Regions from separate parts of the Streptomyces sp. AHU1 genome, predicted to be linked through region 1. Evidence: riboswitches for the same ligand, from Rfam matches in the RefSeq annotation. Region 1 holds a riboswitch; each other region holds the start of a gene.

Region 1 (3,278 bases):
GGCATCAAGAAGGGCGTCCTGGAGCTGGCGGACGTGATCGCGGTCAACAAGGCGGACGGTCCGCACGAGCGCGACGCGAAGTCGGCGGCGCGTGAACTGGCGGGCGCGCTGCGGCTGATGCACGGCAAGGACGCCGTCTGGACGCCGCCGGTGCTGAGTTGCAGCGCCCGCGAGTCGGCCGGTCTGGACACCCTCTGGGACCGTCTGGAACAGCACCGGACGCTGCTCGACTCGACCGGCGCCCTCGCCGAGAAGCGCCGTGACCAGCAGGTGGACTGGACCTGGAACATGGTCCGGGACGAACTGCTCGGCCGGCTGCACGCCGACCGGGCCGTACGGGCTCTCGCCCCCGAGCTCGAACGGCAGGTCCGCGAGGGCGACTTGACGGCGACGCTCGCGGCGGAGCGCATCCTGGAGGTGTTCGGCGGCGAGGGCCGCTGACCTGGACGGCGGTGGCGGGGCAGGTCGGAGCCCTGCCACCGCTCATATCCGCGGTGGACCGCGCGAACGCCACAGGCCCCCGGAGTGATCCGGGGGCCTGTGGCGTCGGTGCCGGAGGGTTCAGTTCGCGGCCGGGACCGACCGGCCCGAAGGTGCCCCGGCGGGCCGGGGGTTGAGCATGCGTTCGGCCAACTCGCCGAAGACCAGGCCGAATCCACCCCACAGGACGGTCTGGATGGCCAGTGCGGAGAGCCTGAACCGCCACAGCAGGGTGGCCGGGAAGCCTCCCGGGACCTCGTTGACCACGGGCAGGAACTGGTAGGCGAGTCCGATCACGACGGCGAAGGCGGCCACCGCGGTGACGGTGGCGTACCAGGTGCCGAGGGTCGGCGCGAGGCGCTTGCCGAGGATGACGGCGCCCACCGCGAGGAGCACGCTGAGGACCATCATCAGGAAGTACAGGGCGGTCCGCTTGCCGATGGTGTCGGCGTCGCCGACCGCCGGCGGGTTGGCCGGGTACTTCAGGAACGGCACGACGTACACGGCCAGCAGCGCGGTCCCGGACAGCAGGAGCGCGGTCGCGCGCGGTCCGAAGCGGCCCACGCGGCCCAGTGCGAAGCAGTAGGCGAGCGCGGCGATGCCGCCGAAGGAGACGCCGTAGACCAGGACGCCGGTGGCCAGGCCCGCGGTGGACTGCAGGCTCCGGGAGACGAGTTCGACCTCGTGCCCGTGCTCGTGGGTGTGGGCGTGGGCCTCCTCGAGGCCGATGGCGCTGTCGACGCTCGGTTCACCGAGGAAGTAGGCGACGACCAGGGCGAGTACACCGGCCGCGAGGCCGGCGAGCATGCCCCGCACGAGGAGATTTCTTACCGTTGCGGAGTTCATGGGTGTGCGCGGTCCCCTCGGGTCAGTGGCAGGGGAAGCCGAGCAGGTGGCGGGCGTCGTGCACCCACTCGTGGACGTCCTCGCCGGAGACGACGGAGGTGGCGCCCTGCTCGGCGCCGACGAAGTACAGCAGGACCAGCATCAGGATGCCGAAGAAGACCGCCCAGGGGGCGATCGCACCGATCGGCAGCTTGGCGGGGATGGCGGGGGTGGTGGCTGTCGGCTGGGCGACGGTCTGCGCCATGGCAGGACCTCCTCGGGAGTTCGCGTCCCATCTCGGTGGTGCACAGGATGCCGCCTACGGGTCTGACTCACGGGGCGCCCAGCGTGGCTGGGGCGTCTCGCTCACAGTGGCGCGACCGTGCCGGATTTCCGCCGGCTTCCGTCTTGACGTCATCGATATCGGACCGACCGTACCGCGTGCCGCGTACCTGGCCAAGACCGCGCCGACCGGGGTGATCTTCCTCTCGTCCCAGGTGACGGGTCCTCACGACGACCGGAAGGCCCCGTCGGACAGGCCGAGTTCACGCTCGCCGAGCGGGGCGAAGAAGCGCTCGACGTCGGCGTCGGTGACCTCGGCGAGCGTGGCCGGGGACCAGCGCGGCTCGCGGTCCTTGTCGATGATCTGGGCCCGGACGCCCTCCACCAGGTCGGGGGCGGACAGGGCCGCGCAGGACACGCGGTACTCCTGGTCCAGGACGCGCTCCAGCGAGCCGAGCCGCCGGGCGCGGCGCAGGGCGGCCAGCGTGACCTTCAGGGCGGTGGGCGAGTTGCCGAGGAGGATCTCCGCCGTCTCCTTGGCGGACGGGTCACCGGCCGCGAGCAGCCGCTGGACGATCTCCTCGACCGTGTCGGCCTCGTAGCAGGCGTCGATCCATCCGCGCCGCTCCGCGAGTTCCGCCGGGGGCGCGGGCCGCTCGTGCGCGGCCAGGGCCTCCGCCACGGGCCGGTCGGCGAGGTCGGACAGCAGTCGCGGGAGCGAGGCGGAGGGCACGTAGTGGTCGGCGAGGCCGCACAGCAGCGCGTCCCCGGCGCCGATCGAGGCGCCCGTCAGGGCGAGGTGGGTGCCGAGTTCGCCCGGGGCGAGGCCGAGCAGACGGGTGCCGCCGACGTCGGGGACGAAACCGATGCCGGTCTCGGGCATGGCGATCCGCGAGCGTTCGGTGACGATCCGGACGCTGCCGTGCGCGGAGACGCCGACGCCGCCGCCCATGACGATGCCGTCCATGACCGCCACGTACGGCTTGGGATAGCGGGCGATACGGGCGTTGAGGCGGTACTCGTCCCGCCAGAAGGCGGCGGACGCGGTGCCGTCCCCGTCGCGCGCGTCGTCGTGGACGACCCGGATGTCGCCGCCCGCGCACAGTCCGCGTTCCCCGGCGCCGGTGACGACGACGGTCTCGACGGCCGGGTCGTGTTCCCAGGCGGTGAGCGCCCCGTCGATCCGGCGCACCATCTCGTGGTTCAGGGCGTTGAGGGCCCTGGGCCGGTTGAGGGTGAGACGGGCGGCCCGTCCCTCGGTGCGCAGCAGGACGGGATCCCCGGCGCCCGATGTCCCGGTGCCGTTCATCCGGACACCTCCGCCGGCCGACGGGCCACGATGACGCGCATGATCTCGGTGGTTCCTTCCACGGTCCGGCCGGTTCGCCGGTCACGGCGATCTTCCCGCCACCGTACACACCGGTGGTGTCCGGGTTCCCGTCCTGGTCGGCGGTCCCCGGGCGAGGGACGTCCGGCAGAGGCGGTGGGTCACCGTGTGCGCCACTCCTCGGCCAGCAGCTCGTACGACCGCACCCGGTCCGCGTGTCCGTGGGTGATCGTGGTGACGAGCAGTTCGTCGGCTCCGGTGGCCTCCTGGAGCTGCGCCAACTGGTCGGCCACCCGCTGCGGGGAGCCGACGAACTGAGTGTCGAGGCGGTCCTGGACGAGCGTCCGGTCGGCGTCCGACCAGA
Region 2 (3,278 bases), 420 kb from region 1:
GAGACCTCGACGCGGTCGAGGAGCTGCTGGCCGACGACGTCGTGTTCACCAGCCCCGTCGCCTTCAAGCCCTACCCGGGCAAGCCGATCACCGCGGCCATCCTGCGCGGCGTCTGGCGCGTCTTCAGCGACTTCCGCTACGTCCGTGAGATCGCCGGGGCCGACGGCCGTGACCACGCGCTGGTCTTCACGGCCAAGGTGGGCGACAAGGAGATCAACGGCTGCGACTTCCTGCACTTCGACGAGGACGGACGCATCGACGAACTCATGGTGATGGTCCGCCCGTTGTCGGCGGCGCAGGCGCTCTCCGAGGCCATGGGGGCGCAGTTCGAGCAGATCTCCCGGGAGGCGGCCGGCGCCTGAGGCCCGGCCTCGCGCCGTTTGAACCGACTCCCTCCGGCTACCCGCCTGTTCGTGACGACGACGCCTTCACAGCAGGAGCTGTTCCGGTACCTGGAGGACCGCTTCGAGTGCGCCCGGGCCTGTGCCGAATGCGCCAGGACCTCCACGCTGCGCGCGAGCCTCATGGATCCCGGCGGGCCGAAGAAGCAGGAGACCGCGCGGCGTTCGGGCATTCTCTGCGCGGAGGTGTGCGAGGCGACCTGCCAGGTGCTGTCCCGTCATCCGGGGCTGAGCGACCGGGAGCTCCGCGCCCGGCTGGAGTGGTGTCGTGACGTCTGCCTGGAGTGCGCCGAGGCGTTCGACGAATGTCCCGGGGCGGAGGCCGCCGCGCAGAACTGCCGTGACTGCGCCCGGTCGTGCTCGGACTTCATCGCCACGCTGCGATGAGGTCGCGCGCCGCCCGGAGCGGGCCGGTCAGACGAGCGGGCGTCCGGCGCGGACGTTCCAGCGCCCCGCGCGCCCGCTCAGCTCCGTGACGGTGAGCGGCGGCACGTCCACCCGCCAGAACGCCGACTCCGGTGCCCCCAGCGCCCGTACCACCAGGGCCCGTACGACCTCGGGCTCCACCACGGCGACGGTCCGTCCGCTGAACTCGGCCGCCGTGTCGAGGTGTTCCGCCACCCGGTCGCAGAACTCCCGCACCGACTCGCCGTCGTGCGGCGCCGACACCGGATCGGCGAGCCACCGCGCCACTGCCTCCGGCTCCTTCGCGCCCACCTCGGCGAGCGTCGCCCCGCGCCAGCGGCCCACGTCCAGAGGGGCCAACTCCGCCGTCTCGAGGCCGTCTTGAAGCCCGAGTGCCTCGGCGGTCTGCCGGCACCTCACGGTGGGGGAGACCCACAGCCGCCCGCCGGCCGGAACGGCACCCGCTTCGGCCGCCGTCCGGGCGGCTCGCAGGCCCGAGGCGTCCAGCGGACTCCCGTCGTCGAAGCGGGCCTCGCGCAGTGCCTCGCCGATCGCCGCTGAAACCAAGAACATCCGGGTGGTCATACCGTCATTCTCACAGTACGCCGGGGGCGTGCGCCCTTGGCCGGGGTGAGGCTTCGCGGTACGGTCGCGTGGATATTGACGACGGTTCGACGGAAGCCCGGTGGAATTCCGGCACGGTCGCGCCACTGTGAGCCCGGCGCACGCCACTCCGGCCAGGGGTGACGGACGCGGGTGAGTCAGACCCGTGGCCGTCGTCCCGTGCACCACCGAGATGGGACGCGAGTTCCCCAGGAGGTTCTGCCCCATGGCGCAGTCCGTCGTCCAGCCGACCGTCACGCCCACCGCCGTTCCCGCCAAGCTGCCGATCGGCGCGATCGTCCCCTGGGCGGCGTTCTTCGGTGTCCTGATGCTGGTCCTGCTCTACTTCGTCGGTGCCGAACAGGGCGCCACCTCCCTGGTCTCCGGCGAGAACGTCCACGAATGGGTCCACGACGCCCGACACCTGCTCGGCTTCCCCTGCCACTGACGGCCACGGGGGCGTACGAGCGACGGCATTCCGCGACGGCCGGGGGAACCCGGCCCGCACGAGGGGCGGTGCCCGGGTGACCGGACACCGCCCCTCGCGTGTGCGCGCACGCCCCTCGCGGCCGGCGGCCCGCCCGCACCCCTTGGCCCCGACGCGCGTCCAGGCGGCGCCCGTGTCATCGGCATTCCCAATTTCTGGAACACGTTCTACGGTGTGCGCCGTCAGGTCGGGCCCGGGAGGCAGGAGGCGCCGTGCATCTCGAATACACGCCGGAGCAGCAGCGGTTGCGGACCGAACTTCGTCTCTACTTCGCCGAGTTGGTGCCGGACAACGCCTACGCGCGCCACGGCGACCCGGCGGCGCAGAAGCGCTTCTACCGCGAGACGATCAGGCGGCTCGGCGCGGACGGCTGGCTCGGGGTCGGCTGGCCAGAGGAATACGGCGGGCGGGGCCTGACCCCGATGGAGCAGTTCATCTTCTTCGACGAGGCGGCTCAGGCCGGGGTGCCGCTGCCGCTGATGGCGCTCAACACCGTGGGGCCGACGATCATGCGGTTCGGTACGGAGGAGCAGAAGGCGTACTTCCTGCCGAAGATCCTCTCCGGCGAGATCGACTTCGCGATCGGCTACAGCGAGCCGGGCGCCGGGACCGACCTCGCCGCGCTCCGGACCAGGGCCGTACGGGAGGGCGACGAGGAGACCGGCCACTACACGGTCGACGGCCAGAAGATCTGGACGACCAACGGTGACACGGCCGACTGGGTGTGGCTCGCGGTCCGCACCGATCCGGACGCCCCGCCGCACAAGGGCATCACCATGCTCCTCGTGCCGACCTCCGACCCCGGCTATTCGTGCACCGTCATCAACACGCTCGCCTCGCACGACACCACCGCCAGCTACTACGAGAACATCAAGGTCCCCGCCACGCGCCGGGTCGGCGAGGAGAACAAGGGCTGGCGGCTGATCACCAACCAGCTCAACCACGAGCGCGTCACCCTCGCCGCGCACGGCACCATGGCCATCCGCGCCCTGCACGACGTCCAGCGCTGGGCGACGGAGACCAAGCTCGCCGATGGCCGCCGCGTCGTCGACCTCCCCTGGGTGCGCCGCCTCCTCGCCCGCACGCACACCAGGCTGGACGCCATGAAACTCCTCAACTGGCGCATGGTGAACGCCGTCCAGGAGGGCACGCTCACCCCGCAGGACGCCTCCGCCGTCAAGGTGTACGGCTCCGAGGCGCGCCGGGACGCGTACGCCTGGCTGATGGAGATCGTGGCGGCCCCCGGTGTCCTCAAGGAGGGCTCCGCCGGCGCCGTCCTGCACGGCGAACTCGAACGCGGCTACCGATCGGCCGTGATCTTCACCTTCGGCGGCGGCAACAACGAGATCCAGCGGGAGATCATCTCGTGGATCGGACTGGGG
Region 3 (3,278 bases), 6.0 Mb from region 1:
CACCGCGTCATACGTGCCCCGCAACTGCGCCAGACAGTCGAGGACGGTCGCGAGGAGTGCCTCCTGGCGCCCCCCGCGCAGTCTGTCCCCGGCAGACGCGCCGCCCGGCGCCGGCTGATCCGAGGGTCCGGCCGTTCCGAAGAACCCGCGCGCGCTCATCTCGCCCACCGGCCTGCCCATCAGGACGACCTGGCTGGTGCGGTCGCCGCCCGGCTTGAGCAGCACGGGATTCATCAGCGCGGTCGGCTCCACGCGGGCGGCCTGCGCCTGCATGGCCTGTGCCCGCCCGATCTCGGCGCCCTCGCGGGTCACGAACGAGTTCAGGGACATGTTCTGCGCCTTGAAGGGCGCGACCTTGACGCCCTGGCGTACCAGCCACCGGCAGATCCCGGCGGTCACGACGCTCTTCCCGGCGTCGGAGGTGGTCCCGGCGATCAGCAGCCCGCCGCTCATGCGGTGCGTCCCTTCCTGGTGGACAAAACCCGTCCGGTTCGGCTGAGCAGGACCCGGGCGACGGCGCTCACCCCGAGCGCGAGCCAGCCGACGCGCCGGGAGAGCCGTACGGCCCGTTCGATGTCGTGGACCTGGACGGCGCGGCCCGTGCCGCCCAGCACGGGCCGGTGCTCGACCCGTCCGCCGTACGAGAGGGTGCCGCCGAGCCGCACGCCGAGCGCGCCCGCGAACGAGGCCTCCACGGGCCCGGCGTTGGGGCTCGGGTGCCGGTGGGCGTCCGCGCGCCAGGCGCGCAGGGCGCCGCGCGGGTCGGGTCCGGCCGCGGCGGCGAGGACGGCGGTCAGCCGGGCGCCCGGCCAGCCCGCGAGGTCGTCGAGCCGGGCCGAGGCCCAGCCGTAGCGCCGGTGGCGGGGGGACTTGTGTCCGACCATGGCGTCGAGGGTGTTCACGGCGCGGAAGGCGACGAGCCCGGGCACGCCGGCGACGGCGCCCCAGACCAGGGCGCCCACGACGGCGTCGGAGGTGTTCTCGGCGACGGACTCCACGACGGCGCGCGCGACGCCGTCGGCGTCCAGCGCCTGCGGGTCGCGTCCGCACAGGTGCGGCAGCCGCTCCCGGGCCACGCCGAGGTCACCGGCCGCGAGCGCGCCGCCGACCGCCCGCGCCTCGCGGCCGAGGGAGGTGCCTCCGACGACGGCCCAGGTGGCGGCGGCGGTCAGGGAGATCGAAGCGGTGGGCGAGGTGCGGACGCTGCGGCTCGCGAGCGCGGCGAGTCCGGTGGCTCCGCCCACGCAGACGGCGGTGTGCAGGGCGCCCCACCCGCGGTGGTCGCGCCACAGGGTCCGCTCCACGGCAGCGGCGGCCCGCCCGAACGCGGCGACCGGATGCCCCCGGCGGGGATCGCCGAGCAGCAGGTCGCCGAGGAGGCCGGCGGCGGCACCGTACGCGAAGACGCGATCGGCACGCACGGGGTCAGCCGGCCGTGGGGTGCGGCGGAACCTTCGTACTCAGCGGAACGGGCAACGGGCAGCCGCGCATGGCGATATGTCCTCACTCAGGGTGTCCACGCCCTGGTTCGACGAGACCGGCGGTGAGAGTTCCTGGCTCCCGGGGAGTTCCTTCCCCGATGACAGTGGCGGGACCGCGCCGGATTCGCACCGGCTTCCTCTCATGCCGCCGTACTTGGCTCCGGCAGTCCACCACGGGGTGTGAACGGCCGTCAACTGGCTCTTGACCTGCGGAGGGACAGTGTGCGCAGGCCCACATACGCGTGGGGCGCGGGACGGTGATCCGTCCCGCGCCCCACGCGCGGTCCGCTCGGCGCGACCCGGTTCCGGGCCGCGCCTGACGGGCTACTTGGTGATGATCAGAGAGATGCCGTACGCCACCGCCGCGGCGCAGGCCGCGAAGCAGACGTACGCGCCGGTGGCCGCCGCGACCGCGGAACCGCCCTGGGACGTCTCCTTCTTGGAGAGGCCGGCGACGCCGAGGGTGAAGAGGGCGATGAGGGCCACGGACACTCCGAGGCTGACCCCGAAGACGGATCCGAGGGCCGACCAGTCGATGCTCATGCTGTTTCTTCCTTCGGGTCTCAGGCCGCGGCCGACGGCGCCGACGGGGTCACCGTGGACTCGGCCGGAGCGGGGATGGTGGCCGTGAGGCCTTCGGCCACGGTGCCGGCCGGGGGCGGGGTGACGGCGGCGATGGCCTGCGTCACCACACCGGGGGGCTCCTCGGTGTCGTTCACGTTGTTGTGGTCGATCACCTCGCGGCGCGAGCGGCGCCAGATCGCGAAGCTGGACGCGACCAGGAAGACGGCCACGAGCGCGGTGCCCCAGGTGCCGAAACCGGTCACCCATTCGGCGAGCGCGCCGACCAGGGCGGCGGCGGGCAGCGTGAGCACCCAGGCGACGGCCATGCGGGTCGCGGTGGACCAGCGGACCACACCGCCCTTGCGGCCGAGGCCCGCGCCCATCACGGAGCCGGAGACCGAGTGCGTGGTGGAGAGGGAGAAGCCGATGTGCGAGGAGGCCAGGATGACCGTGGCCGCGCTGGTCTGGGCGGCGAAGCCCTGACGCGGCTGGAGGTCCGTCAGGCCCTTGCCCATCGTGCGGATGATGCGCCAGCCGCCCAGGTAGGTGCCGAGCGCGATGGCGAGACCGGCGGAGAGGATGACCCAGACCGGCGGGTCGGAGTCGGGAGCGACGGCGCCACCGGCGACCAGGGCCAGGGTGATGATGCCCATCGTCTTCTGCGCGTCGTTGGTGCCGTGGGCCAGCGAGACCAGGCCCGCGGAGGCTATCTGGCCGGCGCGGTAGCCCTTCTTGGTGGCCTTGGTGTCGGCGTCACCGCTGAGCTTGTACGACAGGCGGGTCGCGACCATCGCCGCCAGGCCCGCGACGATCGGGGCCGCGACGGCGGGCAGGAGCACCTTGCCGACCAGGACGTCACCGTGCACGGCGCCGGTGCCGGCGGAGGCGATGGTGGCGCCGACCAGGCCGCCCATGAGGGCGTGCGAGGAGCTGGACGGGAGTCCGACGAGCCATGTCACCAGGTTCCAGAGGATCGCGCCGACGAGCGCGGCGAAGATCACCTCTGGCCGGATGCCCGTCTCGTCGACGAGGCCCTTGGAGATCGTGTTGGCGACCTCGACGGAGAGGAAGGCGCCGACAAGGTTGAGGGCGGCGGACATGGCCACCGCGACCTTGGGCTTGAGTGCGCCGGTCGAGATGGTGGTGGCCATCGCGTTGGCGGTGTCGTGGAAACCGTTCGTGAAATCGAACACGAGAGCGGTGACGATCACGATTCCGAGGAGGAGCGTGATG

Evidence for each region. A riboswitch is a leader RNA that binds a small molecule or an ion and turns the genes downstream of it on or off. The one in region 1 is predicted to bind cobalamin.
Region 2: linked by a shared signal. The riboswitch ahead of ACICHK_RS35265 (CbtB-domain containing protein) and the one ahead of ACICHK_RS37080 (CbtB-domain containing protein) in region 1 are both predicted to bind cobalamin.
Region 3: linked by a shared signal. The riboswitch ahead of ACICHK_RS10755 (cobalamin biosynthesis protein) and the one ahead of ACICHK_RS37080 (CbtB-domain containing protein) in region 1 are both predicted to bind cobalamin.

Annotation. Positions count from the first base shown of each region.
Region 1 is NZ_CP174283.1:8,395,036-8,398,313, reverse strand. It holds gene meaB (methylmalonyl Co-A mutase-associated GTPase MeaB) at 1-441, shown strand, start outside; gene ACICHK_RS37085 (CbtA family protein) at 562-1,326, opposite strand; gene ACICHK_RS37080 (CbtB-domain containing protein) at 1,349-1,570, opposite strand; cobalamin riboswitch at 1,611-1,757, opposite strand; gene ACICHK_RS37075 (enoyl-CoA hydratase/isomerase family protein) at 1,814-2,896, opposite strand; gene ACICHK_RS37070 (LLM class flavin-dependent oxidoreductase) at 3,076-3,278, opposite strand, start outside.
Region 2 is NZ_CP174283.1:7,974,005-7,977,282, forward strand. It holds gene ACICHK_RS35250 (nuclear transport factor 2 family protein) at 1-362, shown strand, start outside; gene ACICHK_RS35255 (ferredoxin) at 414-788, shown strand; gene ACICHK_RS35260 (histidine phosphatase family protein) at 816-1,391, opposite strand; cobalamin riboswitch at 1,437-1,598, shown strand; gene ACICHK_RS35265 (CbtB-domain containing protein) at 1,636-1,857, shown strand; gene ACICHK_RS35270 (acyl-CoA dehydrogenase family protein) at 2,109-3,278, shown strand, end outside.
Region 3 is NZ_CP174283.1:2,349,118-2,352,395, reverse strand. It holds gene ACICHK_RS10760 (cobyric acid synthase) at 1-453, opposite strand, end outside; gene ACICHK_RS10755 (cobalamin biosynthesis protein) at 450-1,421, opposite strand; cobalamin riboswitch at 1,527-1,670, opposite strand; gene ACICHK_RS10750 (hypothetical protein) at 1,806-2,024, opposite strand; gene ACICHK_RS10745 (anion permease) at 2,045-3,278, opposite strand, start outside.